Regions from separate parts of the Roseateles sp. GW821-FHT09H11 genome, predicted to be linked through region 2. Evidence: predicted binding sites of a transcription regulator. Region 2 holds the regulator's gene; the other holds the start of a gene.
What was found. The regulator NrdR, encoded in region 2, represses ribonucleotide reductase genes. The targets are predictions, from matches to a motif close to CACNANATNTNGTG.
Positions count from the first base shown of each region.

Region 1: a site for NrdR is predicted at 6,612-6,625, ahead of AC07PR_RS18260 (ribonucleoside-diphosphate reductase subunit alpha). Genes of this name have one in related genera too.

Region 1 covers NZ_JBWKOA010000005.1:279,687-291,220, forward strand. Annotated here, with positions in the region: gene AC07PR_RS18245 (zinc-ribbon and DUF3426 domain-containing protein) at 1-1,038, shown strand, start outside; gene AC07PR_RS18250 (histone) at 1,187-1,792, opposite strand; gene AC07PR_RS18255 (ribonucleotide-diphosphate reductase subunit beta) at 2,012-3,184, opposite strand; gene AC07PR_RS18260 (ribonucleoside-diphosphate reductase subunit alpha) at 3,466-6,393, opposite strand; gene AC07PR_RS18265 (sigma-54-dependent transcriptional regulator) at 6,939-8,591, opposite strand; gene AC07PR_RS18270 (sensor histidine kinase) at 8,581-10,329, opposite strand; gene AC07PR_RS18275 (PP0621 family protein) at 10,344-10,658, opposite strand; gene AC07PR_RS18280 (cytochrome C assembly family protein) at 10,709-11,534, opposite strand, start outside.
Region 2 covers NZ_JBWKOA010000001.1:912,281-923,814, forward strand. Annotated here, with positions in the region: gene AC07PR_RS03635 (lytic transglycosylase domain-containing protein) at 1-557, shown strand, start outside; gene glyA (serine hydroxymethyltransferase) at 936-2,186, shown strand; gene nrdR (transcriptional regulator NrdR) at 2,203-2,646, shown strand; gene AC07PR_RS03650 (GspH/FimT family pseudopilin) at 2,853-3,434, shown strand; gene AC07PR_RS03655 (type IV pilin protein) at 3,431-3,982, shown strand; gene AC07PR_RS03660 (PulJ/GspJ family protein) at 3,993-4,766, shown strand; gene AC07PR_RS03665 (hypothetical protein) at 4,763-5,884, shown strand; gene AC07PR_RS03670 (type IV pilus modification PilV family protein) at 5,881-6,408, shown strand; gene ribD (bifunctional diaminohydroxyphosphoribosylaminopyrimidine deaminase/5-amino-6-(5-phosphoribosylamino)uracil reductase RibD) at 6,548-7,651, shown strand; gene ribBA (bifunctional 3,4-dihydroxy-2-butanone-4-phosphate synthase/GTP cyclohydrolase II) at 7,779-8,891, shown strand; gene ribH (6,7-dimethyl-8-ribityllumazine synthase) at 8,899-9,363, shown strand; gene nusB (transcription antitermination factor NusB) at 9,360-9,860, shown strand; gene AC07PR_RS03695 (hypothetical protein) at 9,963-10,487, opposite strand; gene AC07PR_RS03700 (MFS transporter) at 10,609-11,534, opposite strand, start outside.

The sequences.
Region 1 (11,534 bases), on a different contig from region 2:
CCTTCGTTCGAGGCGCGCCGCGAGCCCTTCCTCGAAGCGCCAGCCGTTCCCGATCCCCGCGAGGATCTCCCCGAACCGAAGGGCATGCGCTTCGAAGAGGACGAGCTGCCGCCGCCGATGATCGACGACGACGAGCGTCCGGACGTGACACTCGCACTGAGTCCCGCGACCGCGGCGCAGTTGCGCGCGGGCGAGCTGTCGCCAGGCCAGGAGCCGTCACTCGAGCCGAGCTCTTCGATGATGGCGGCGGACGAAGACACGATCACCGACGCCAAGCGCGCCGCGAAGTCGGCCAAGATCGCGGCGAGGAAGGCCGCCAAGGAAGCAGCAAGACAAGCGACGAAGAAACCCGCCAAGCCGCGCCGCGGGTGGTCGCTGTTCAGCCGTCGGAGCGAGCGCACGACGACGGAAAGCCCAGAGACGACGATGACGGTGCTCGCCGCCGAGTCCGAGTTGATGGCCGCCCGCGCGGCAATGGCTGACGCGGCCTCCGCGCAGGGCTCGCCGAGCGTGATGCCGGATCAGTTGCCGAGCTTCATGCGCCAGGCTGAAGCGGCACGCCGCTGGAGCCGCCCCGGCGTGCGCATCGCCCTCGGCGGCACGGCCACGGTGCTGGCGCTCGGACTGATGGGCCAACTGCTGTGGCATGCGCGCGAAGCGATCGCCGCACAGTACCCGGACGCCAAACCGGTGCTGGTCTCCGTCGCGCAGGCAATGGGCCAGGAGATCAAGCCCTGGCAGCACATCGAGGCCCTCAGCGTCGAGAGCAGCAGCCTCAATCCGGCCGGCGCCGGCAACCACTACCGTTTCAGCATCAGCCTGCGCAACCGCAGCAACTGGGAAGTCGCGCAACCGTGGGTGGACCTGAGCCTGACCGACGCGAGCGGCGTGCTCGTCGTGCGCCGGATGCTGTCGCCGACGGAGATGCAGGCCGGGCGCACGGCACTGCCCGGGGGCGCGGACCAGCAGCTGCAGCTGGTCTTCGACAGCGGCACGCAGAAGATCAGCGGCTATTCCGTCGAGCTGTTCTATCCCTGAGCGCGCCGCAGGCCCCGCTCCATCCTCCCAGGGCGCCTTCGGCGCCCTTCGCTTTTGTGGCGTCCTTGCGGGAGCCCAAAAGAAAAAACCCGGCGTGAGCCGGGTTTCGGGAGAGGACCGGACCCGAAGGCCCGGTCATCGTTCAAGCTCAGGGCTTGTTGCCGGTCGGGAAGGGCCACGCGGCTTGCGGGCTCAGCGCGGTCTTCGCGGCAGGCGCCGGAGCAGCGGCAGGCTTCGCGGCAGGGGCAGCGGCAGGCTTGGCGGCAGCCTTCTTCGGAGCAGCAGCCTTCTTGGCGGCCGGCTTCGCAGCAGGCTTGGCGGCGGCCTTCGGAGCAGCCTTCTTCGGAGCAGCGGCCTTCTTCGCCGGAGCAGCAGCCTTCTTCGCGGCGGGCTTCGCAGCCTTGGCCTTGATCGGGGGCTTCTTGGCGGCGGCGACCTTCTTGGCCGGTGCAGCCTTCTTGGCGGCAGCAACCTTCTTCGCCGGTGCAGCCTTCTTCGCTGCAACCTTCTTCGCCGGAGCCGCCTTCTTCGCGGCAGCAGCCTTCTTCGCCGGAGCGGCCTTCTTTGCCGGAGCAGCCTTCTTCGCCGCAGCGACCTTCTTCGCCGGCGCAGCCTTCTTGGCCGGAGCGGCCTTCTTGGCGGCCGGAGCCTTCTTGGCCGGAGCGGCCTTCTTCGCGGCCGGAGCCTTCTTCACGGCGGCCTTCTTGGCCGGAGCCGACTTCTTGGCCGGAGCGGCCTTCTTCGCAGTTGCCATTTCAGTTCTCCTTGATCAAGTGGAAATAGCCCTGCCCGTCATCAACCGGTTGATGCCGGTGCAGGTATTCACCGCCCACGACTCGCGGGAGTTGCGATCCGCGGTGCGGTGAATCGGGGTGCGATGCGCTCGAGCCGCTTCTGCGTCGGTCTCAAAGTGCATCGCCAAGCTTGATCTCTTCTTCAATAAACAATGCTCGGAGGTCGCTCCGCCTGGAACTCAGTCCCAGGACAGGGCGCCGCCCGATTGGTATTCGATCACTCTCGTCTCGAAGAAGTTGCGTTCCTTCTTCAGGTCAATCATTTCGCTCATCCACGGGAACGGGTTTTCCTCGTTCGGGAAAAGCGGCTCCAGGCCGATCTGCGTCGCACGGCGATTCGCGATGTAGCGCAGGTAGCCCTTGAACATGGCCGCGTTCAGACCCAGCACGCCGCGCGGCATGGTGTCCTCGGCGTAGCGGTACTCGAGCTCCACGGCCTTCTGGAACAGCGCCTTGATCTCCGCGCGGAATTCAGGCGTCCACAGGTGCGGGTTCTCGAGCTTGATCTGGTTGATCAGGTCGATGCCGAAGTTGCAGTGCATCGACTCGTCGCGCAGGATGTACTGGTACTGCTCGGCCGCGCCGGTCATCTTGTTCTGGCGACCCAGCGCCAGGATCTGCGTGAAGCCGACGTAGAAGAACAGGCCTTCCATCAGGCAGGCGAAGACGATCAGCGACTTCAGCAGCGTCTGGTCGTTCTCCGGCGTGCCGGTGACGAAGTTGGGATCCATGATCGCGTCGATGAACGGGATCAGGAATTCGTCCTTGTCGCGGATCGACTTCACCTCGTGATAGGCGTTGAAGATCTCGCTCTCGTCCAGGCCCAGCGACTCGACGATGTACTGGTACGCGTGCGTGTGGATCGCTTCCTCGAAGGCCTGGCGCAGCAGGAACTGGCGAGCCTCGGGCGCCGTGATGTGGCGGTAGGTGCCCAGCACGATGTTGTTGGCGGCCAGCGAATCGGCGGTGACGAAGAAGCCCAGATTGCGCTTGATCAGGCGGCGCTCGTCGTCGGTCAGACCGTTCGGGTCCTTCCACAACGCGATGTCGCGCGACATGTTCACTTCCTGCGGCATCCAATGGTTCGCGCAGGTGGCGAGGTACTTCTCCCACGCCCACTTGTACTTGAACGGCACCAGCTGATTGACGTCGGTCTGGCCGTTGATGATGCGCTTGTCGGCGACGTTCACGCGGCGCTCGCTCGCGGTGCTGGTCGTCGATTCAGAAGAGGACACCGAGCCAGCCGCGGCGGTGGCGGCATCACGCGCGACGGCGGGCGTCGCTGCGTGGATCGATGCGCCCGACTGCGGCGCGTTGCTCGAGGATTTACGGTCTTCTTCCCAAACCAGCATGGTGGTCTTCCTATGGTCGCGGATTATCGGAGTGTTGTGTTCAAACACAAAGGACTTCTTGACTTTGACGCCGCTTCGCTGTTGCTGGTCCGCATCGCATTGGTGGCGTGGGACCGTGTGCTGCGCGCCTTCTGATGAGCGCGGCGGGGCGTCGTATCAAGCGTTCATCGATCGTCGGCAAGCGTCGCGGAAAAAACCGTCGATCGCCGCAAACATCGATGAACACTCGCATCGCGAGCGTCGGAGGTGCCGGCGCATGACGCCGACACCTCCTGTTTCGATTACTGGCAGGCCTCGCAACCGGGGTCGTCGATCGCGCAGAACGTGACGTCGGTGGCCGGCGTCGCATTCCCCAGTTCCGGCGCCGCCGATGCAGCGATCGGAGCGACGACGATCGGTGCCGCCGCGACCGGCGCGGCGCTCACGCCGCTGCCGCCGCTGCTCACCGAGTTGAGCTGACCGGCGTTCTGCACCGTGCTCTTCTCGGCGTGCGTCGCACCCATCGTGCGGAGGTAGTAGGTGGTCTTCAGACCGCGCTGCCACGCCAGCTTGTAGGTGTCGTCCAGGCGCTTGCCCGACGCGCCGGCCATGTAGATGTTCAGGCTCTGCGCCTGGTCGATCCACTTCTGACGGCGCGCGGCGGCTTCCACCAGCCACACGGTGTCGACTTCGAACGCGGTCGCGTAGAGCTGCTTGAGCTCTTCAGGCACGCGGTCGATGCGGCGCAGCGAACCGTCGAAGTGCTTGAGGTCCATGACCATCACGTCGTCCCACAGGCCCAGCTTCTTGAGGTCGCGGACCAGGTGCTCGTTCACCACGGTGAACTCGCCCGACAGGTTGGACTTCACCGACAGGTTGCCGAAGCAGGGCTCGATCGATGCGTCGACGCCGATGATGTTGGAGATCGTCGCCGTCGGCGCGATCGCCACGCAGTTGCTGTTGCGCATGCCGTCGCGGGCGATCTTGGCGCGCAGCGCGTCCCAGTCCAGCGTCGACGAACGGTCCACGTCGACGAAGCCGCCGCGGGCTTCGGCCAGCAGGTCCAGCGAGTCGATCGGCAGGATGCCGCGGTCCCACAGCGAACCGCGATAGCTGCTGTAGCGGCCACGTTCGGCGGCCAGCTCGGTCGAGGCCCAGTACGCGTGGTAGCAGACGGCTTCCATCGAACGGTCGGCGAACTCCACCGCGGCGTCGGAGGCGTAAGGCACGCGCAGCTGGTACAGCGCGTCCTGGAAGCCCATGATGCCCAGGCCCACCGGACGGTGGCGCAGGTTCGAGTCGCGCGCCTTCTTGACCGCGTAGTAGTTGATGTCGATGACGTTGTCGAGCATGCGCATCGCCGTCGACACCGTCTTCTTCAGCTTCTCCTGGTCGATGTGGCCGTCCTTGACGTGCTGCGCCAGGTTGACGGAGCCGAGGTTGCAGACCGCGATCTCGTTGTCGTTGGTGTTCAGCGTGATCTCGGTGCACAGGTTGGACGAGTGCACCACGCCCACGTGCTGCTGCGGGCTGCGGACGTTGCAGGCGTCCTTGAACGTGATCCAGGGATGGCCGGTCTCGAACAGCATCGTCAGCATCTTGCGCCACAGGTCGCGGGCCGGCATGCGCTTGTAGAGCTTGAGCTCGCCGCGGTCGACCTTGGCTTCGTACGCCTCGTAGGCGGTCTGGAAGGCCTTGCCGAACAGGTCGTGCAGGTCCGGGCAGGTCGACGGGCTGAACAGCGTCCAGTCGCCGCCCTCGATGACGCGCTTCATGAACAGATCGGGAATCCAGTTCGCCGTGTTCATGTCGTGCGTGCGGCGGCGGTCGTCGCCGGTGTTCTTGCGCAGCTCGAGGAATTCCTCGATGTCCAGATGCCACGTCTCCAGATAAGCGCAGACGGCGCCCTTGCGCTTGCCGCCCTGGTTCACGGCGACGGCCGTGTCGTTGACCACCTTCAGGAACGGGACCACGCCTTGCGACTTGCCGTTCGTGCCCTTGATGTGCGAACCCAGCGCGCGGACCGGCGTCCAGTCGTTGCCCAGGCCGCCGGCGAACTTCGACAGCAGCGCGTTTTCCTTCAGCGCTTCATAGATGCCGTCCAGGTCGTCGGCCACCGTCGTCAGGTAGCAGCTCGACAGCTGCGAGCGGCGCGTGCCGGCGTTGAACAGCGTCGGCGTGGAGCTCATGAAGTCGAAGGTCGACAGGACTTCGTAGAACTCGATGGCGCGGGCTTCGCGGTCGATCTCGCCCAGGGCCAGGCCCATCGCGACGCGCATGAAGAACGCCTGCGGCAGTTCGATGCGGGTGCCGTCGACGTGCAGGAAGTAGCGGTCGAACAGCGTCTGCAGGCCCAGGTAGTCGAACTGCAGGTCGCGTTCGGCCTTCAGCGCGGCGCCCAGCCTGGCCAGGTCGTACTGCTGCAGCTTCTCGTCGAGCAGCTCGGCCTGCACGCCCTTCTTGATGAAGCCGGGGAAGTAGTCGGCGTACTTGGTGGCCATCTCGGCCTGCGTCGCGTCCTCGCCCAGGATCTCGCGGCGGATCGTGTGCATCAGCAGACGCGCGGTGGCGCGCGTGTAGCCGGGGTCCTTCTCGATCAGCGTGCGGGCGGCCAGGATGGCGGCCTTGTAGACCTCGTCGATCGGCACGCCGTCGTACAGGTTGCGCTTCGTTTCGGCCAGGATCGGGTCCGGCTTGACGTCGGCGCCCAGGTTCTCGCAGCTCGACGCGATCAGCGCGGCCAGCTTGTTCAGGTCGAGCGGAACGCGCACGCCGTTCTCGGTCACCGAGATGCCGGACTCCAGCACGGCGGCCTGCTGCTGTTCACCCTGGCGGGCACGCTCCTGCGTGCGGCGCTCGCGGTACAGCACGTAGGCGCGCGCCACTTCATGGTGACCGCCGCGCATCAGCGCCAGCTCGACGTGGTCCTGCACGTCCTCGATGTGGAAGGTGCCGCCGGCCGGACGCGAGCGCAGCAGGCCGCGGGTCACGGAGTCGGTCAGCGCGTCGACGGTCTCGCGCACGCTCGCGGAGGCGGCGCCGCTGGTGCCGTGCACCGCGAGGAACGCCTTCATCATCGCCACCGCCACCTTGCTCGGCTCGAAGTGCACCACCGCGCCGTTGCGGCGGATGATCTGGTGCTGCGGGAAGCTGGCCGAAGCGGCGGCGGACTCGCGGGGAGCCTGCGCCAGGCCCGTTTCAGCGGTCGGTGTGGCGGCGACTGTCTGCATGGGATCCTCGTTCTGGTCTGGAAAACAAAAAATGCTGCGCCCGGCCCGGCTTTTCCGAAGGGCCAAACGATCAGGGGGTCAGGTGGTGCTCGCGATGCTGAAGATGCGCCTTGGCTTGGTGATTCCGCTCCTCCGGCTGGGGGGCCGGCACTGCGGACAAGACTTCTGATGGAGCATTCATCGCCGTGTTTGCGAAGTCAGCAGGATAGCATGCAAAACACTATATCTAGTGGTCTCCGGACCTTCAAGGAACTAGCGGTAGCGTCCTCCCCGCTTGACGTCCGCCACCCGCTGGGCTAGCCGGAAGACCTGACCCCGCACATGCCCGATGGATTCGCACATCGCGTCCGGAGCGCCAGGATCCACGCGGGCTGGCGGACCGAATGCGCTGCGAACGCCCATGGTTGCTGCGCTTGCGACGATGGCAATTCGATGACGACTTCGCAGGGTGTCCCTGGGGGCTAGGACAAGTCCGATGAGGACCTTCCCTGAGTCGCCACCTGCGGTGGGGTCATGGTCGCAATGCGCGCAGAAGACAGTCGGGGTCAGGACTCGTCGCCGCCGATCGAGATCGCCAGGCGCGCCATGCGGTAACGCATCTGGCGCAGCGACAGACCCAGGCTCGCGCCGGCCGCCGTGCGGTTGTTGCGATGGCGCTCGAGCGCCCGCAGCAGGATCTGCTTCTCGACTTCGTCCAGGTAGGCCGCGAGATCGGACGGGAGCGGTGCGCCGCCGCCGGCCTCGGCCGGCAGCACAGCCGCCAGCGACGGATCCATGCTGCCGAAGGCAGGATCGACCGGCGCGTCGTCCGGGCCCAGCACGCTGTCGGGCAGACCGAGATCCGCGAGATCGATGCCATCGCCGCTGGACAGCGCCAGCGCGCGATGCAACAGGTTCTCCAGCTCACGCACGTTGCCGGGGAAGCTGTAGCGCGACAGGGTCGCCAGCGCGGCCGTCGTCAACACCGGAACCGGCGCGACGCCCGCGTCGGCGGCGATGCGCAGCAGGATCCGCGCACTGATGGGCGCCAGATCCTCCATGCGCTCGCGCAGCGGCGGGACGCGGATCTGGATGACGTTGAGCCGGTAATACAAGTCCTGCCGGAAGCGACCGCCCGCCACCTCCGCCGCCAGGTCCTTGTGCGTGGCGCTGAGCAGACGCACGTTGACGGGGATCTCGGCCACCGCGCCGACCGGACGCACGGAACGCTCCTGCAGCGCGCGCAGCAGCTTGGATTGCATCGCAATCGGCAGGTCGCCGATCTCGTCGAGGAACAGCGTGCCGTTCTGCGCGGCCTGGAAGAAGCCCTCGCGGTCCTCGCTCGCGCCGGTGAATGCGCCCTTGCGATAGCCGAAGAATTCGGCCTCCAGCAACTGCTCCGGAATCGCGCCGCAGTTCACCGCGATGAACGGCTGCGGACGGCGCGCGCTGACGTCGTGGATCGCGCGCGCGACCAGTTCCTTGCCGGTGCCGGACTCGCCGTTGATCAGCACCGGCGCCATGCTGCGGGCCACCTTCTCGATCAGTTCTCGCACCTGCCGCATCGGTGCCGAATCGCCGACCAGCCGCTCCAGCGCCGAGGTCGACCCAGTCAGCGGCGGCGCGGGGCGCGGGGCCTTGCGCCGTTCCGGCGTCCCGGGCCTGGGTGCATCCACCGGGGGCAGCACGTCGAAGGTGGCCGGCGCGGTCGGAGCGAACGCGTCGGTGTCCGCATCGGTGTCGGCGGCGGCGGCAGCAGCGGCTCCGCGCGAGGCGCCACCGGACAGGCCACCAGCCACGGCGGGCGGGGCCGACGAGAAGGGCCTCGGCACCGTGCCTTCGGTCTTGGACGCGCGCCCCAGCGCCGACGCGACCACCATGCGGAACTGGCGCAGGTCGACCGGTTTGGTCAGGTAGTCGTACGCGCCGGCCTTGAGCGCCTCGACCGCGTTCTCGGCCGAGCCGTAGGCGGTGATCACCAGCGCGCGTTCGCTGCGGCCCTGCTGCTCGAGCCAGCGCAGGATGTCCAGCCCGCTGCCGTCGGGCAGCCGCATGTCGGTGATGACGGCGTCGTAGCGGCGTGAACCGAGCAGCTCCAGCGCATCCTCGACGGTGCCGGCGCTGTCCAGCGTGAAGCCCTCGCGCAGCAGCGTCATCTCGTAGAGGGTGCGCAGGTCGGGCTCGTCGTCGACGACCAGCAGGCGGGGATCAGCGCTCATGGAGTTCGGTGTCAGGGAAGTAGGAGTCCGGCCCCGCGGACGGGATCGAGGCCAGCACGCCGGCCGGCGTCGCCGGCCGCGGCAGCAGCACGCGGAATTCGTTGGCTTCGGCATCCGCCGGGCCGCCGGTGGGCGCGGCATGGCGGTGGTAACTGATGCGGGCGCCGTAGCGCTCGCACAGCTCGCGGCAAATGTACAGGCCGAGACCCGACCCACGGCTGCGCGTCGAGAAGAAGGGCTCGAACAGATGTCGTTCGACTTCCGGCGGGATCGCCTCCGCGCGGCTGAACACCGACAGTCGCACCCACTCGTCCGACTCGGCCAGTTGCACGCGCAGAGCGCCGGGCCCGGGCCGGGCGTGGCGCAGACCGTTGTCCAGCAGGTTGATCAGCACGCGACGCAGATGCTCGGGCTCGAAGCTGATGAGCAGGCCGTCACGCCAGATCTCGATGCGCAGCGGACTGGCGTCGCCTTCGGGCAGGCGTTGCGTCGCGGCCCAGTCGGCGCAGTACTCGCGCACCAGCGGCGCGGCGGCCAGCGTCAGCGACACCGGCGCGATGCCGGGCGCGACCTCCATCACGTCCTCGACCAGCCGCTTGAGCCGCTCCACGTTGGAGCTCACCATGCGGGTCAGCGGCTCCAGCCGCGGGTCGTCCGCGAGGTCCTCGGCCATCAGCGCATTGGCCTGTGCGATCGCGGTCAGCGGATTGCGGATCTCGTGCGCGATGCCCGCCGACACGCGCCCCATCGCGGCGAGCTTCTCCTGGCGGTTGCGGGCCTCGAGCATCCGGTTGTCCTCGAGGAAGAGCACGCACAGGTCGTCGCCGTCCACCGGCCGCTGCGTGAAACGCATCCGCGCGCGCAACGAGCGCTGCTTGCCGCGGCCGAAGTCCAGCAGCAGGTCGCGGCCGGACTCGGGCCAGTGCTCGCCGCCGAAGGCCTTCTCGATGGCTCGCAGCAGCGGCTTCCAGGCCGGCGTCGTGTCGAGCCGGAAGGCGCCGGAGCGCAGCGCGGCGCCCTCCGCCAGCAACGCGCGCGCCGCCGGATTGGCGGTGCGCACCAGCCCGCGGCGGTCCGCGACGAGGACGCCCTCCTCCATCTCCTCAATGACCAGGCGGTTGAGGTCGGCCTGCTGGCGGGCGTACTCGAGGCTGCCGCGCGCGGCGCGCTCCTCGCGTGCCAGGCGGGACGCGATCTCGTTGGACAGCAACGTGACGACGAACAGCCCGCAGCCCAGCAGACCCGCCTGGCTGATGCGCAACGCGCCGTCGCGATCGCTCAGCACGGCCCAGCCGGAGAGCGTCAGCAGCACCAGGCTCGGCAGCGCGGCGCAGCCCAGCGCCCGAAGGCGCGGCAAGAGCGCCCCGGCCATCAGCGCCGGCATGAAGAACAGCGCGCCGTAGGGTCCTCCGGGTTCCTGCAACTGCAGTCCCGTGAACAGCAGCAGGTCGGCCCCGATGCTGACCAGGAACTGGCGCGCGCTCAGGCCCGCGCGGTCCTTGGGCGGCGCTTCGCCGCCGCCGAACCAGCGCGGCAGCAGCCACGCAAGCACCGTCTGCACGCCGTAGATGAGCGCCAGCAGGGCGACCCAGCCCGTCGGCCGCGCGCCCATCAGGCCGGCCAGCGATTGCGTGGCCAGCAAGGCCAGGCCGAGCGCGGCGCGCGCGCCCATGAAGGCACGGTACAGCCGCTGGATGGTGCTGGCGCTGATGGCGCCGCGGGCCTCGTTGGTGGCCATGCGCGCTCCGGCGGTCAAGTCCCGGCACCGCCGCCGCGGGCGCGCTCCGCCTCGGCCACGTCCAGACGCGCTTCATGGGCGGCGCGATGCGCGACGCTGCAGAACTGGCCGCCGCGACCCGGCACCGCCTCGCCGGCAGGCAGGTGCGTGCCGCATTCGGCGCAGCTCACCATGGACTCGAGTTCGCGCGCGGACGGCGCGGGCGCCGGTGCGGACGGCGGAGGCGCGGTCGGGCCGCGCTCCTCGCGCGAGGCCGGCCGCCCGCGCTTGAAGCCGAGCATGAAGGCGACCACCGCCAGCAGGACGATCCAGAAGAGCAGCTTGATCACGATGAGGGCGTCGGGAGGATCGAGGAGAGGAACACGGGGGCGATCTGCGATCAGACCGGCGGACGTTGCAGCACGACTTCCAGCACGAAGCGCGAACCGGCGTAGGACAGCAGCAGCAGCGCGGCGCCGAAGTACAGCCACCGCGTGGCGCGCCTGCCGCGCCAGCCGAAGACGCGACGTCCGGTGAGCAGCCCGGTCAGCACGATCCAGCCAAGCACGGCGAACAAGGTCTTGTGGTCCCAGCGCCATTGCGGCGTGAAGGCCACGCCCAGCAGCAGGGCGATCGACAGCACGACGACACCCGCCCCCACGAACTGGAAGGTCAGACGTTCGAGCCGCAGCAGCGGCGTGCCGAAGGCAGGCGCGCCCTGCCCCTTCTGCGAACGCATCTGGCGCTCGGCGCGGTTGAGCATCACCGCGTGCATCACCGCGACGCCGCACAGGCCGTAGGACGCCAGGCCCATCGCCCAGTGCAGCGGCGCCAGCGGCGAGCCCGCCTGCGGCCGGTATTCGCCGGGGAAGGCCCAGGCCACCATCATGACGACCAGCCCCAGCACGCTGAGCAGCCGCTGCGCCGACGGAAGCGGGAGGAAGCGGCTCTCGACCAGATAGACGCCGATCATCAGCCAGATCGTCATCGACAGCGACGGCGCGAACCCGAAGCGCGCGGCATGACCGCCGTTGACCGGCTCGGCCCCGATGCCGCCGATGTCCACGACCAGCGCGGCCAGGTGCAGCAGCCACGCCAGGACCAGCACCGCGCGCCAGGTGCGAGGCCGCCGGTGGGCGAAGACGGCGGCGGCGGCATAGGCCAACGCCCCGGCGGCGCTGAGGGCGGCGAGGAGCAGGCCGCTGGGCTCGGCGGAGGCGGACGAT
Region 2 (11,534 bases):
TGGATCCGAAGGAGCTCACCCGTCAGCAGGCGCTGGTGGCCAACTACCTGGCCAGACGCTACCGCGTCGCGCCGGAACCGGTCAGCCGCCTGGTCAAGGAAGCCTGGGAAGTCGGCCAGCGCGCCCGTGTCGAGCCGACGCTGATCCTGTCCATCATGGCGATCGAGTCCGGTTTCAACCCGTTCGCCCAGAGCGCCGTCGGCGCCCAGGGCCTGATGCAGGTGATGACACGCGTCCACGACGACAAGTACGAGGCCTTCGGTGGCAACCTGGCCGCCTTCGACCCGGTCACCAACCTGCGCGTCGGCGTGCAGGTGCTCAAGGAGTGCATCCAGCGCGCCGGCAGCCTCGAGGAAGGCCTGCGCCGCTACGTCGGTGCCGCCAACCTGCCCGACGACACCGGCTACGCCTCGCGCGTGCTGGCCGAGCAGGACCTGCTGAAGGCCGTCGCCCAGGGACGCAACGTCAGCCCCTCGGCGCCGCGTCCGATCCGCGAGCCGGCGTCCGCGCCGGCCTCGACCGGCGAGCAGGTCGCCATGACCGCCGTCATGCGCTGAACGGCCGTTCCGCGACCTCGATCAACGGGTTCCACGGGAACCCGTTTCTCATTGGGCGAAGCCGGCGACCCCTCTGCCGTGGGAACAATGTCACGAGATGCCCGGCGCCCCTCGACGGTGCGGCTACACTGCGGGCTTCGCGCAACTGGCGATCAGGGCGCCCTGCCCGGAGACGGATCGGTCTCCGCACAGGCGTCGCCCGAGGTGGGCCACCACCGGGAAGCGCGAACGGCCGGGGATCTCCCTGGCTGTCCGTGCCGTTCGCCTGGGCCGCCGTCGTTCCGTCCTCCGTCGCCGGGTCGCTGTCATTCCAGAAGAATGGCGACCACGCCGATGCGTTGCCGGCCGGGCGGCGCCAACCCTTGAGCCGACATCATCATGTTTGACCGCACCCAACAGACCCTCGCCAACGTCGACGCCGAAGTCTTCGCCGCCATCCAGCAGGAGACCCGGCGCCAGGAAGACCACATCGAGCTGATCGCCTCGGAGAACTACACCTCTCCGGCGGTGATGGAAGCCCAGGGCAGCCAGCTGACCAACAAGTACGCCGAGGGCTACCCCGGCAAGCGCTACTACGGCGGCTGCGAGTACGTGGACATCGTCGAGCAGCTGGCGATCGACCGCCTGAAGCAGCTCTACGGCGCCGAGTTCGCCAACGTGCAGCCCAACAGCGGCTCGCAGGCCAACCAGGGCGTGTTCTTCGCGCTGCTGCAGCCCGGCGACACCATCATGGGCATGAGCCTGGCCGAAGGCGGCCACCTGACCCACGGCATGGCGCTGAACATGAGCGGCAAGTGGTTCAACGTCATCTCCTACGGCCTGGACGCCAAGGAGGCGATCGACTACGACGCGATGGAAGCGCTGGCGCGCGAGAAGAAGCCCAAGCTGATCATCGCGGGCGCGTCGGCGTACTCGCTGCACATCGACTTCGAGCGCTTCGGCAAGATCGCCAAGGAGATCGGCGCCTACTTCATGGTCGACATGGCGCACTACGCCGGCCTGATCGCCGCGGGCGTCTACCCGAACCCGCTGCCGCATGCCGACGTCGTGACCTCGACGACGCACAAGAGCCTGCGCGGCCCGCGCGGCGGCATCATCCTGACCAACGACGAAGCGATCGCCAAGAAGATCAACTCGGCGATCTTCCCCGGCATCCAGGGCGGCCCGCTGATGCACGTGATCGCCGGCAAGGCGGTGGCCTTCAAGGAAGCGCTGACGCCCGAGTTCAAGGCCTACCAGCAGCAGGTCGTCGCCAACGCCAAGGTGCTGGCCGACACGCTGATCGAGCGCGGCCTGCGCATCGTCTCCGGCGGCACGCAGAGCCACGTGATGCTGGTGGACCTGCGCCCCAAGAACCTGACCGGCAAGGAAGCCGAGGCCATCCTGGGCGCGGCGCACATGACCTGCAACAAGAACGGCATCCCGAACGACCCGCAGAAGCCGATGGTGACCAGCGGCGTCCGCCTGGGCACGCCGGCGATGACCACGCGCGGCTTCAAGGAGGAGCAGGTCCGCAAGACCGCCCACCTGATCGCCGACGTGCTGGACAACCCGCATGACGAGGCCAATCTGGCCCGCGTGCGTGAGCAGGTGGCCGAGCTGACGCGTCAGTTCCCGGTCTACCGCTGAGCGGAGTCCGCGGCGCATGCGATGCCCGTTCTGCGGTCACGGCGACACGCAGGTGTCGGAGACCCGGGAGTCCGACGAAGGCGACGTGGTGCGTCGCCGCCGTCGCTGCCAGTCCTGTGACAAGCGCTTCACGACCTACGAGCGCGCGGACATCGCGCTGCCGATGGTCGTGAAGAAGGACGGCACGCGCGCCGAGTTCGACATGGGCAAGCTGCGCGCGTCGATGACGCTGGCGCTGCGCAAGCGGCCGGTGAGCATCGAGCAGATCGACGCGGCGCTGGAGCGCATCCAGGAGAAGCTGCTCAGCACCGGCGTGCGCGAGATCCCGTCGACCAAGCTGGGCGAGCACGTGATGCGCGAGCTCAAGCGCATCGACAAGGTCGCCTACGTGCGCTTCGCCTCGGTGTACCGCTCGTTCGAAGACGTCGACGAGTTCCGGCAGCTGATCCGAGACATCTGAGGTCGCGGGACGCCGCGCGTGTGCGGCACTGAAGTCGTGCGTCATTGACGCGGCCTTCACGGACTTTTCAGGCGCATCCCCCGCGCATCCCCCAAGCATCCCCCAAAAGCCGGCCCCCTTCAGCGGGCCGGCTTTTCCCTCCTGAAGGCGAAGCGCAACGGCCGCCGTCTCCCTAGAGTTCCTGGCAACTCTTCGGGAGATCTTCCTTGCAGCCCTCCGCTTCCCCGTTCCCCTGCCATCGCCCCACCGCCCCGCGCGGCATCAGCCTCATCGAGGTGCTGGTCAGCGTCGCGCTGGTCGTGCTCGTGGCCCTGCTCGCCGGGCCGGACCTGCGCGACTGGCTCTGGCGCCAGCGACTCGCGAATGCCGCGCAGGCCGTCCTCGGCGATCTCCAACTGGCTCGCAGCGAGGCGATCCAGGGCTCGCACAACGTGAGCCTGCGCTTCGGCGGTGATGAATCCGCCGTCAGCGGCAGCGGCCGCTGCTACGTGCTGCACACCGGCGCCGCCGGTGGCTGCGACTGCCACCTGGATGCACCACCCACCTGCCGCGCCGACGCGCAGGCGATCAAGCAGGCGCGCTGGGTGCGAGACCGGGGACGGCCGGAGGTCACGGCCAACGTGCCCTCGATGCTGTTCAGCGGACGCCAGGGGACCGTGTCGGTCAGCGGCACGGTCGAGGTCCGCATCGCCAGCATCGGCACGGTCCGTCACATCGTGAGCATCACGGGCCGCGTGCGCAGTTGCACGCCCGATGGCGCGCTGAACCGCCTGCCGAGGTGCGCATGACGCCGCTGATGACGCCGCTGACGCCGTCGTCGGTGAAGCCGCCGATGAAGCCCCGCATGACAGCGCGAACCAACGTGCGAATGAACATGCGAAAGGACATGCGAACGGGCATGCGAGAAAGCAAGCCACTGGGCCGCCGCGGTTTCTCGTTGATCGAGATCCTGACCGTGCTGGCGATCGTTGCCGTGCTGGCGGCGCTGACGCTCCCCGGTTTCCGCGATCAGGTCATGAAGGGCCGGCGCGCCGAGGCGCGCGAGGCGCTGCAGGAGATCCAGCTCGCGCAGGAGCGTTTCCGCTCGCGCAGCCCGCGATACGCCGACCGCCTCGAAGACATCGAGCAGCCCGCGACGACGAAGGGCGGGCTCTATCGGCTGCGCCTCGTCCAGGCCGACGCCACGCGCTACCGGGCCGAGGCCGTCGCGCAAGGCAGCCAGTCCGCCGACCGTCGATGCCGCGTGCTGACGCTGCGGCTGGAGCTCGGCGCGGTCTACACCACCGGATTCGACGAGCAAGGGGTCGAGCAGGCAGACGCCTGCTGGCCACAGTGACGGAACCAGCATGACGAACCACCTCTGCCAAGGCTTGATTCGCAGTTCGACACGAGGATCCGCGCGAGGATTCACGCTCGTCGAATTCATGATCGGACTGACGATCGGCCTCCTGCTCCTCGCCGGAGCGTTCTCGATGGCGGGCGTCCAGCTCGGCGAGCACCACCGGCTCATGCTGGAACTGCAGGTCCAGCAGGAACTGCGCGCCACCGCCGAACTCCTGCTGCGCGACCTGCGTCGCGCGGCGTTCTGGGACCGTGCGCAGGACGGCGTCTGGCAGGACGATACCGACGCGCCGGTCCGCAATCCCTACGCGGATCTCACGGTCGAGGACGCCGGCCGGCGCCTGACCTACAGCTTCGCCCGGGACGGGAGCGCCCCCGGCGGCGGGAGCGTCCGCGAGACCTCCGGCTTCCGCTTGAACGATGGTCGGATCGACCAGTTGATCGCGGGCCGCTACCAGCCGCTGACGGATCCCGACCTGCTGCGCGTGCGGCGGCTGGAGGTGCGACTCGCGTCGCAGGCGTATCCGTTGGGGGACGCGTGCGACCCGGCCTGTGCCTCCGGTTCCGGTTCCGATTCGGGCTCGGGCTCGGGCTCGGGCTCGGGCTCGGGCTCGGGCTCGGGCTCGGGCGCTGGTGGCGGCGCCTGCCCGCCGACCTTGTCCGCGCGCCTGGTGACCTTGACCGTCGATGCCGAGGCCGTGCATGACCCGCGCGTCAGCCATCACCTCGAACTGCTGAGCCAGTTGCACAACCACGCGCTCTCGGGAGCCTGCCCATGACCCGGCGGAACGAGCGAGGCCTGGGCACGCTGGCGATGTGCATGGTGCTGCTGGGCGTGCTGGCACTGGGAGCCGCCTGGGCGGCGCGGCAGTTGGCGACGGCGCAGCGCGTGGCGGCCAACGACCTGCGGGCCGCCACGGCGTCCGAGGCCGCCGAGTCCGGCATGGCCTGGGCGGTCGCCATGCTCAACGGCGGCGCCATCGACGAGGCCTGCCGGCCTGCGACGGCTCGACCAGCGGTCGACGGCGCGACATCGTCTGACTTCCGCGGCCGATTCCTGCTGATCGGCGCCGATGGCTACTATCACGCGCCAGGTTCGCCGCCAGCCGCGCCAGCGTCGCCAGCGTCGCCAGCACCGGCCGCATCGGCAACGCCGGCCTGTGCGAACTCCGGGCCCCTGCGTTGGTCCTGCCGCTGCGGCGCCTCCGGCAACGCGGATGCGGGCGGACCGCGCGCCGACGGCGAAGCGCAACCGCAGTTCAGCATCCGCTTCGCCGACGCGGGTGGGCCGGGCCAGCTGAAGCTGATCGCACGCGGCTGCAGCGACCGCCGGACGGACTGCGACGATGTCTCCAACGGCCCGATCGGCGTGGCCGAGTCCGCCCAGCATCTGGCGCTCCTCAGCGCCCTGCGCGTGCCGCCTCCGTCCGCCCTGGTGGAGGGGCCGGGGAGCTTTCTCCGGGTCTTCGGTTATCCGCCGGGACGCTATCGCGACCAGCCCGCCATCACCCGACTGCGCTGTGGCGGCGATTGCGACGGCTCGCTCGCCCAGGCGCTGGCGCGCGGGCGCCGCCTGATCTGGATCGACGGCGACGCGCACCTGTCCCAATGGCCAGCGTCGGCGCTCGACGGCACGCCGCTTGTGCTGATCGTCGACGGGCGGCTGGACCTCGCCGCTCCCGGCCATCCACAAGGCGTGCTCTACGCGCGGGACGGCGTCGACTGGCACCCGCCTGCCGGCATGCCGACCTCGCTGCGCGGGGCGGTGGTCAGCGATGCCCGTGTCGACAAGGCGGGCTCGGTCGAATTGATCCATGACGCCGCCGTCCTCTACCGCATCCATCGACAGATGGGCAGTTTCGTACCGGTCCCTGGCGGCTGGACACCGACACGATGAAGTGCCTTCCCCAATCCCTTGCCCGATCCCTTCGCCATCCTCGATCCGGTCGCGCCCGTCGCCATATCGGCAGCGGATTCACGATCGTCGAGGCGCTGGTCGCGCTGGTGTTGCTGTCCATCGGCGCGGTGGCCCTCATGACGTTGCAGGCCCGGCTGCGCGTGGCCGCAGACGAGGCACGCCACCAGGATCAGGCCCTGCGCCTCGCCCACAATGAACTCGAGCGCTGGCGCTGGCAGCCGGGCGGCCCCTCCCCCGCGCTGTCATGGGAAGGACCGGACATCGAGTTCGCCATCGCGGGCCGCGCGGTGCCCGCGGCCGACGCGCTGGACCGCGGCGCCGACGAGGGCGCGCCGGAGGCCGGGGCCGGCGCCGTCACGCCGCCGCTGCGACCTGTGCAGGTGCGCGTGCAGTGGACGGATCGCACCGGACGGTCCCGGTCCGTCACCCTCGAGAGCCTGCTCCCCCTCACCGATCCTGCCCTCTCCGGCCTGCTGCAACTCCCGCCGGGATCGCGCCGCTAGACTCCGCGCCATGCAAGACGTCCGATCGCCCGCCCTGCCGCCCGAACCGCCCTCCGGCCTGCCGTCGGCCACTGCCTCGGGTGCGTCCGGCGCCTCCGCCGCATCCAGCACCTCCACGCCGCCGCGCGACGACCGTTGGATGACCGAGGCGGTGCGCCTGGCCCACGACGCGGTCGGCCTCACCGACCCCAACCCCCGAGTGGGCTGCGTCATCGTCGACGGCGAGGATCGCGTGCTCGGCCAGGGGCACACGCAGGCCGCCGGACAGGCCCACGCCGAGGTCATGGCCTTGCGCGATGCCCAGGCCCGGGGTCAGGACGTGCGCGGCGCGACCGTTTACGTGACCCTCGAACCCTGCGCCCACCATGGCCGCACCCCGCCCTGCTGCGACGCGCTGATCGCGGCCGGCGTCGGACGGGTCGTGGTCGCGCTCGGCGACCCGAACCCGCAAGTCGCCGGTCAGGGCCTCGCGCGGATGCGCGCCGCCGGCATCGCCACGGAGGTGCTGCCGACCGACCACCCGTCCGCCGTCGAGGCGCACGAACTCAACATCGGTTTCCTGACCCGCATGCAGCACGGACGCCCCTTCGTGCGGATGAAGATCGCCGCGTCGCTCGACGGGCGGACCGCGCTCTCGAACGGCGTCAGCCAATGGATCACCGGCCCCGAGGCCCGGCGCGACGGCCACGCCTGGCGGCGTCGTGCCGGCGCCGTGCTGACCGGCATCGGCACCGCGCGCGAGGACGATCCGCGCCTGGATGTCCGGGACGTCGACACCGTGCTGCAGCCGCAGCGCGTGTTGATCGACTCGCGCCTGGAGCTGTCCCCGGACGCGCGCCTGCTGGCGCCGCCCGGGCAACTGCTGATCTATCACGCCCTGGCCGAGCCGGGCGAGCGTGGCGCCGCGCTGGCGTCGCGCGGGGCGGAGCTGGTCTCCGTCGCCGACCCGACCAGGGGCAAGGTCGACCTGGGCGCGGCGATCCGCGACCTGGGCCGACGCCAGGTCAATGAGCTCCACATCGAGGCCGGCTACAAGCTCAACGGCTCGCTGCTGCGGGCCGGACTGATCGACGAATTGCTGATCTACGTCGCGCCGATGCTGCTGGGCGAGGGCCGCGGCGTGGTCGACCTGGGCGGTCTGACGACGCTCGACGGGGCGCCGCGCTTCCGGATGGTCGACTGCCAGTCCGTCGGGGGCGATCTGCGGCTGAGACTGCGGCCGCTCGCCGCTTCATCGACCTAGCGACTTCATCGACTTCATCGACTTCAGCCGCATCGGGCGCGTCGGCCTGGCAGCGCCAGGATCGCCCGACCTTCCCGAGGAACCCCGCGAGTCCGACCACCGGGCCGCCCCGCCTACAATCGCACCCATGCCTATTTCACCGATTCCCGAGCTGGTCGCCGAGCTGGCGGCCGGCCGCATGGTCATCCTCGTCGACGAAGAGGACCGCGAGAACGAGGGGGACCTCGTCCTCGCCGCCGACCACGTCACGCCGGAGGCGATCAACTTCATGGCCAAGCATGGCCGGGGCCTGATCTGCCTGACCCTGACCCGCGAGCGCTGCGAGCAGCTGCAGCTGCCGCCGATGGCCACCCGCAACGGCACCAAGCACGGCACGGCCTTCACCGTGTCGATCGAGGCGGCCACCGGCGTCACCACCGGCATCTCCGCCGCCGATCGCGCGCGGACCGTGCAGGCGGCGGTCGCCAAGGGCGCGGTCGCGTCGGACCTCGTGCAACCGGGCCACATCTTCCCGCTGCAGGCGCAGGACGGCGGCGTGCTCATGCGCGCCGGCCACACCGAAGCCGGTTGCGACCTGTCGCGCATGGCCGGCCTGACGCCCGCCGGCGTGATCTGCGAGATCATGAACGACGACGGCACCATGGCCCGTCTGCCGGATCTGGAGATCTTCGCCAAGGAACACGGCCTGAAGATCGGCACCATCGCCGACCTGATCGAATACCGCAGCCGCAACGAGTCGATCGTGCAGCGCATCGCGCAGCGTCCGCTGGACACGCGCGAAGGCCGCTTCGACTGCCACGTCTTCCGCGACCGCTCGAACAACGTGCACATGGCGCTGGCGCTGGGCCAATGGCAGCCCGACCAGGAGGTGCTGGTGCGGGTGCACGAGCCCTTCTCCGCGATGGACCTGCTCGACGCCGGCCGATGCGGCCACAGCTGGCCGCTGCCGCAGGCGCTGGCGGCGATCCAGCGCGAGGGCTCCGGCGTCGCGGTGCTGCTGAACTGCGGCGAGGACGCGGACGCGCTGCTGGCGCGCCTGCAGCCGGCCGCGTCGGAAGATTCCCGTCAGACCATGGACCTGCGCACCTACGGCGTCGGCGCGCAGATCCTGCGCGAACTCGGCGTGCAGCGGATGAAGCTGCTGGGCAGCCCGCGCCGCATGCCGAGCATGACCGGCTACGGGCTGGAAGTGACCGGTTTCCAGGCCGCCCAGGCCGGTGCCAACGACAAGAATTGCTGAGGACCGCATGCAAGGATCTGACAAGGGTCAGTCGACCCGATTGGACGGACGGGGCCTGCGCGTCGGCATCGTCCAGGCGCGGTTCAACGACGAGTTGACGACGGCGCTGGCCAAGGCCTGCCTGGGCGAACTCGCCCGTCTGGGCGTCCAGGACGCCGACATCCGCCACGTGACCGTGCCGGGCGCGCTGGAAGTGCCGGTGGCGCTGCAGGCGATGGCCGTCAGCGGCAGGTTCGACGCGCTCGTCGCGCTGGGCTGCATCATCCGCGGCGAGACCTATCACTTCGAGCTGGTCGCCAACGAGAGCGGCGCCGGCGTGACGCGCCTGACGCTGGACCACCGCCTGCCGATCGCCAACGCGATCCTGACGGTCGAGAACGAGGAACAGGCCTGGGCGCGGGCCGAAGACAAGGGCCGCGATGCCGGGACCGTTGCCGTCGAAATGGCACAGCTGCTGAAAGAACTCAAGTGAACACCAAGGACAACACCCCCGCCGGCAAGAGCGCAGGCAAGCCGGGCGCGAAGAAGGCGCCGGCCAAGTCGGCGCGCCGCCGCTCGCGCGAGCACGCGCTGCAAGGCATCTACCAGTGGCTGGTGACCGGCGACGACCTCGGCGTGATCGACGCGCACACGCGCGAGCAGGACGGCTTCGAGAAGGCTGACCGCGGTCATTACGACAAGCTCTTCAACGGCGCGATCGAGGAAGCGGCCGATCTGGACGCGGTGCTGGCCCGCCACGCGGACCGCAAGACGACCGAGCTGTCGCCGATCGAGCACGCGATCCTGATGATCGGCGCGTACGAGCTGAAGAACTGCATCGACATCCCGTACAAGGTCGCGATCAACGAGGCCGTCGAATTGGCCAAGTCCTTCGGCGGCACGGACGGCCACAAGTACGTCAACGGCGTGCTGGACCGCGCCGCGATCGACCTGCGTCCCGTCGAGGTCAAGGCCGTCCGCGGCAACTGATCTCCACCCCCGGCATGCAAAAGGCCCGGATGGCGTTTGCCTCCGGGCCTTTGTCATTGAGGGTCAATCGCAAAATTCTGAGCCACCGCTGCCACGCGGCGGTCAAGGAGCCTCCGGCGTCGGCGTCGGTGTTGGTGTTGCCATCGCATGCTGGGGCTCCGTGGGAAGGCTGAAGGTGATGTGCGTCCTATCCACGACGCGGGCACCGACCCAGCCCAACGTGGAGACCATACCAACCAACAGACAGCCGATCACCCAGCCGGCACCGCGTTGGAACGCCTGCGTCTCCAGCGCCTTGTCAACCTTGCCGCCCAATACGTCAATCTTGTCCGACAAGGTCTTGAACGAGCCATCTACCTTGTCTTCCAGGCGGTCCATCCTCGTCTCGATCCTGTCTATCCGCAAGTCGATGCCGTCGATGCGAGCATCGAGCGCGCCGAAGGCCGTCTTGAGACCGGACACGTCCGACGAGAGCTGATCCAGCCGGTCCAGGACAAACCGTTCCTGGTACACGGACCAACCATGTTCTCGATGACCCGCGTGGCGACCTGACTTGCGGGACTTCGGCGAGTGGCGATGGGGAATGAAGGGCGTGGCGGCGCCGGGGGAAATCGTGTGTGCCTGCATGTTGGAGAGATCCAGTTGTTGAGCAGGCGATCAGTCTCCACCCGTGGAAAAACCTTCAATTTCACCCAGCCCTCGGTTTCATATCGAATCGGTCAAGGACACGGCACGTCGCCTCATTGCGTCATCGCGCCGTCTTTCCCCGCCACACGCTCACGAGGCCTGCGACCAGCGCGAATCCCGCAGCCATGCCGAGCCCCGCATGCGAGGCCCGTGACGCCGGCAGCCACGTGAAGAGCAGCCCCATCAACAGGCTGCCCAGCGTCTGACCGGTCAACCGTGCCACGCCTTGCGCGCCGCCGGCCGCGCCGCTGCGCTCCTTCGGCGCGGACAGCAGCATGTTGCGGTTGTTGGGTGTCTGGAAGAAGCCAAATCCCAGTCCCGCCAGCGCGGTGAAGACGACCAGCAACGGCCGCGGGTCCGCCTGCGCCGGCCATGCGGCGCAGAGCGCGAGCCCCGCAGCGAGACCGCCGGCGCCGGCCGCGCAGAGCCAGGCCGTCGGCAGGCGGTCGGCCAGTCGACCGGACAAGGGCGCGGCCAGCATCACCGCCAGCGGCCACGGCGTCATCAGCAGTCCGGTCTCGAGCACGCTCAGGCCCAGCACGTGATGCATGTAGAACGGCAGCGCGACATAGCTCGCCATCTGCCCGGTGAAGCAACACACCGACGCGATGATCGACATCCGGAACGATGGCGAGCGCAGCAGGTCAATCGGGATCAGCGGCGCCGCGCGCGGCAGCTCGCGGCGGACCAGCAGCGCGCCGCAGACGATCGCCGCGATCAGCAGCGCGCCGCCTTCCAGCGGCTTCGCCAGCACCTGGTCGCCGCCGAGCACGAAGGCCGCGAACATGCCCGCGTTGAGGGCGACGCTCACGACATCGAGCGGCCGCCGGGTGCCCGGCGTGCTCGGCAATCCGCGCGCGGCGATGAGCACCAGCAGGCCGACCGGCAGGTTCACCGCGAACAGCCACGGCCAGCCGGCCACCGACAGGATGGCCGCGCCGATGGCGGGTCCGGCCGCCGACGCGCCCGCGACCGCCAGCGCGTTGT